One region of the Symmachiella macrocystis genome, then DNA from elsewhere that is predicted to be linked to it. Evidence: riboswitches for the same ligand, from Rfam matches in the RefSeq annotation. Region 1 holds a riboswitch; the other holds the start of a gene.
What was found. A riboswitch is a leader RNA that binds a small molecule or an ion and turns the genes downstream of it on or off. The one in region 1 is predicted to bind cyclic di-GMP.

Region 1 (2,481 bases):
AGCCGATTGGCGTCCCGCAATCATTGGCCGGAACCGCCATCCCCTTTGAATATGGCAATGCCGAGTCGTTGCAATCGCTCCTGGAGAAACACGCGGGGGAGGTTGCTGCGGTCATCATGGAACCACTTCGCAGCGAGGAACCACTGGCCGGTTATTTGCAACAGGTCCGTTCGCTCACTGAGCAGCACGGTACAGTGTTGATCTTCGATGAAGTCTCTACCGGCTTTCGTTTAAGCGTCGGCGGTGTGCAACCCTATCTGGGCATCGAACCCGACATGGCCGTTTTTGCCAAATCGATATCCAACGGCTACCCGATGGGAGCCGTCGTTGGCAGCCGCGCTGTAATGGAACCGGCAGCGCAAATGTTCATTTCCAGCACCTATTGGAGCGACCTGATCGGAATTCGTGCTGCTCTGACTACCTTGCGAGAGATCCGCCGCCGGGGCGTCCCTGAGTACCTCCAGGATCTCGGCCGCTCGATTATCTCGCGGATGAACGAGGTCGCTGACGAGACCGGTTTGTCGGTCCGTTGCGGCGGAATTTCGGTCCATCCCTACCTGCAGTTCGAAGTCGATGATCCCACCATTTCTCGACAACTCTCCACGCTCTATGTGCAGGAAATGGCCAAACGGGGCTGCTACGGTTTCCCTTCTTTTTATCTCAATGCCGCCCAAGGGGATCCGGAACTCGACCAAACTACGGCGGCCGCCCGCGAAACGTTTTCGCTCCTCAAGCAGGGGCTGGATGCGGGCCAACTCGATGGACTCCTCGAAGCCGATCTGACGCAGGATGTCTTTCGCCGCATCGTCCGCTGACGGCCCGTCAATCATGAAAATCCCGCCCAGCGGTGACTGATGGTCATCACGACCGCCGTGTCATCGATGCTTTGCTGCGGTCGATGGTATCGATTGCCACGCCTACGGGAGTCATGTCCGCAATTTGCAACATGGCTTGTCATGTTGCCCTCACGCATCATCACTGTTCGAGAAACACTGCACCACGTTGCCAATGCACATCGTTGTCTTGCATGCCGTGTTGCGTCGCAACAGCGCTGCTTGGGGTACTTTGCACGCAAGACAAGTCTTATGGCAAAAGTAGCCGGCGCCGGCAGCTTCTCTTTGACACGCTGCGATTTGTGACACAAGTTTTCAATGGCGGTTAGCTTTCTCGAATGCCATTTGACGCAGAGTTGGTCGAACATAAAACGTCGACCTTCTGGCGGTGGCTACGAGAATTGCTGACCGTTGAAACCACAGATTTGCCGCGGGCTGCTGCACTCCTCCAGGGCCTTCGACAAAGGCAAACTCGTCGCGAGACGGGGACGCAAAGCCATGGGTCTCGTTCGAGAGATTGCCAGGCTACCGAAGAGGTCAATTCATTTCTGAATAGCGTTTTACGTTTCTGGGATTGCAGCCATGCTGTTTCGAGATCGTTCGAAGTCGAACACAAACCTTGCCACCGAAGCCTCTTCACTTCTCGCGCGGCTTGTGGGTCACTCCATTCCCAAAACTTCGCGCCGCCTCCCCACGCTTAACAAGCTTCAACTGGGGTTTCAAACTTTAGAACCCCGTCTCGTCATGTCCAGCAGCCTCGATTTGAATGGCGGCATGCACACCGATGATGACGAAACAAACCATTCCCACGGATGCGGCTGTGGTTGTTGCGTCGGTGGCCATCTGCATGGACTCGACCCCATCGAAACGACCACAACCCCCGACGAATCAGGGGATGGTGAACAATATCCCTTGGCCAGTTTGCCGTTGCTCTCCAGCAACCCCACGGCGTCGGTGAAATTGTACTTGGATTTTGACGGGCATTTTGAATCCCAGTGGGGCGCTTACAGCAACATCACTTCGCCGGCATTCAGCATCGATGGCGATTACAGCAGTTTTAGCACGGCTGAAATCGATGCGATTACCGAAATCTGGCAGAGAGTCTCTGAAGACTTCGCACCGTTTAACATTGATGTGACGACCATCGAACCTGGCAGCTTCGCAAACGGAGAAGCGATGCGTGTCGTAATCGGTGGTAACAGCAGTTGGTATGGCGGCACCGTTGGCGGATTGGGTTACATCAACTCCTTTACCGATTCGGTCGTGAATACCGTATATGTCTTTCCGGACCACCTTGCCAAAAACGCCCGGTACATCGGCGAAGCAGCCTCCCACGAAGCCGGGCATGGTTTTGGTCTCAGGCATCAAAGCAGGTACGTCGACGGCTCCAAAACCCATGAATACAATCCCGGCGGCAACGGCTGGGCGCCGATCATGGGATCGTCGTACTACCAAACGCGCAGCACGTGGAGCGACGGCACGACATATTCCTCGAACGCTTATCAAGACGACATGGAAGTCATCGCCCGCGCCGCCAACGGGTTTGGCTACCGCACGGACGACCATGGCGGGTTGGGCTCCGCAACGACGCTTTCCTTCACCGGCAACAATGCGTCGGCGTCGGGTATCCTCGAGAAAATGAGCGATC
Region 2 (2,481 bases), on a different contig from region 1:
GTCCGCAACTCGATGACGGAGTCCAGATTTGCGCCGACTTCAGCGACATTGACGGACAAGTCCACTTGCCCCCCGGTTGTCGAGAAGGAGAACGCGTCTTCATCGCTCATGCGTTCGATGATACCCGAAGCGGTCGCATTATTGCCGGCGAAGGACAAGGTCGTTGCCGAATTGATATCGCCATGATCGTCGGTCCGATAACCAAAGCCGTTTGTCCCCCGCGCAATGACCGCCATGTCGTCTTGATACGTATTGGCTGATGTCGAATTGCCATCGTGCCAAGTGGTCCGCGCTTTGTAATACGAAACCCCCATGATCGGCGCCCAGTCGCCGCTGCCTGGATTGTATTCGTTGGTCCTAACGCCGTTGTCATATGTGCTTTGATGTCTCAGCCCGAACCCATGCCCCGCTTCATGCGATGATGCCTCGGCGATGTATTTGGCGTTTTTTGCCAGATTGTCGGGAAACACGTAGACCGTGTTCACGATGGAGTTGGTGAACGTATTGATGTAGGCCACGCCCCCCGCGCCGCTGCTGTACCAACTACTGTTGCCGCCAATGGCCACCCGCAGGGCATTTCCATTGCTGAAGTCGCCGGGATCAATCGTGGTCACGTCGATGTTGAAAGAGGCATAGTCCTCAGAGACGCGTTGCCAGATTTCGGTGATCGAATTGATTTCGGCGGTACTGAATGAGCTGTAATCTCCATCCAGGCTAAAAGCCGGCGTTGTGATATTGCTATAGGAGCCCCAATTGGATTCGAAGTGTCCGTCAAAATCCAGATACAATTTCACCGATGCGTTGGAATTGCTGGAGAGCAACGGCAGACTTTCCAGCGGGAATTGTTCTCCGTCTCCTGATTCGTCAGAGGTCGAATTCAATTCGAGGGTGTTCAGTTCGTTGAAGTATCCAGCGCCGCAGCAGCCACAGCCACATAACTGAGGGTGACCTGTGTTATTGTCCTCTTCAATCCCGCCATTCAGCTCAAGGCTGCCGGACATGACGAGACGGCTTTCCAGCGTCTCGAATTTCAACGAATCGGTGGAGCGCGAATTGCGTGGCCGAAGTTGCTTGGGAAGTGCGCAGCCGATCAAACGCGAGAGCAGCGAAGCAGTGTCCGCTTCAGGGGTTTGCGTGGACGTGGAAGTTGATCGTGCGCGGAAAAGCATGGCTGCATTCCTCCAAACCGGTTTGAGTTGGGATCGACCTTTTCGGGAACCTGGCAATCTCTGGAGCGAGACCCATGGCTTTGCGTCCCCGCCTCACGACGGGTTTGCCTTTATCGAAGGCTCTGGAGGAGTTGCAGCAGCCCGCGGTATTTATGACAGCAGCGCGTTACCAAAAAGCGGCAACACGCTGTTGCTATTCAAACGTGTCTCATAAATGACATCGTGTCAAAGAGAACCCGCTGATGCTGCTCGGAATATTAGACAGAGAATTGCGGCGAAGAGGTTTCACCCGCCGTGTATGTTGTCTGGCCCAACAACAACTGATTTAGCAGGACTCTCACTCCTCAAAACGTGTGGGGATAGGTCTCGTTTTGGTTGTCTGCTTGCCCTATTGACAATAGGGGGTTTCCGAAAGGGATGTTAGTTAACCAGACTTTCTGGATTGAGTCAAGTACGGACGAAAACATGGAATAGAGCACAATGCTCAGTCCTACGATTTCAGCCGTATCACACCGTGCAAGTTGTTCACATCTCACGAATCTAGGTTTGACCATTCGTCTTGCTCGTGGCTACGAATATATTCGCCGTTGCCCCAATAGCGCACAATATCCTCCGGCGATTCGGCCGGCCGGAGGACGCGCATGGCCTCCAGGCTATCAGGTTCGTAGCCGATGACCGCTGGGATGCCGCGGCTGCAATGCCGGGACCACATGCTCAGCGTATAGGCGCCAACGTCGCGGATGACGATCCAATCGCCCGCTGCGATCGCAGGCAGGAGCGCGTCACGGGCCACGATGTCGCCGCCGAAACAAAGTGGTCCCACGATCGTCACGGGGCGTAGGTCACTTTTTTTAGGAAGGCCCTGTGCATCCAATACAAAAAACTCGTGCGGCCAATCGTCCGGGCGATAGACGGGGCGTAGCAGGAAGTCCGCGCCGAGGTGGATCACCGCCATCTGTTGTGCGGATTTGTAGTATTCCACCCGACTGGCGGCGAATCCGCAATTGGCTTGGACCGCGCGACCAAATTCGGTGATTCGTTGCAGCGTGGGAGACAAAACATCCGGGGCGCGCTTACGGATCTCAGCGACGTACTCGGCCGGCGTGGGAGCGGTCAATTCGGATTGGTACACGGTTGGCAAGCCGCCGCCGATATCGAGATGCGTGACCGCGCGGCCGCTGTGTTGTTCGATTTCTTTGAGCAACGTGTCGGCGATCGTAATGGCGTCGGTCAGCAGTCCCATGGCACAGCCTTGCGATCCGACATGGATGTGCAGGCCGCTGAGCCATTCGTGGGTCGCAAAAGCTTCTAG

Region 2: linked by a shared signal. The riboswitch ahead of CA54_RS27310 (PKD domain-containing protein) and the one ahead of CA54_RS17040 (Ig-like domain-containing protein) in region 1 are both predicted to bind cyclic di-GMP.

What each region holds. Positions count from the first base shown of each region.
Region 1 is NZ_SJPP01000001.1:4,363,495-4,365,975, reverse strand. Features, by position in the region: gene CA54_RS17045 (aspartate aminotransferase family protein) at 1-815, shown strand, start outside; cyclic di-GMP riboswitch class I at 1,289-1,366, shown strand; gene CA54_RS17040 (Ig-like domain-containing protein) at 1,578-2,481, shown strand, end outside.
Region 2 is NZ_SJPP01000003.1:1,000,682-1,003,162, reverse strand. Features, by position in the region: gene CA54_RS27310 (PKD domain-containing protein) at 1-1,169, opposite strand, end outside; cyclic di-GMP riboswitch class I at 1,211-1,288, opposite strand; gene CA54_RS27305 (diaminopimelate decarboxylase) at 1,702-2,481, opposite strand, start outside.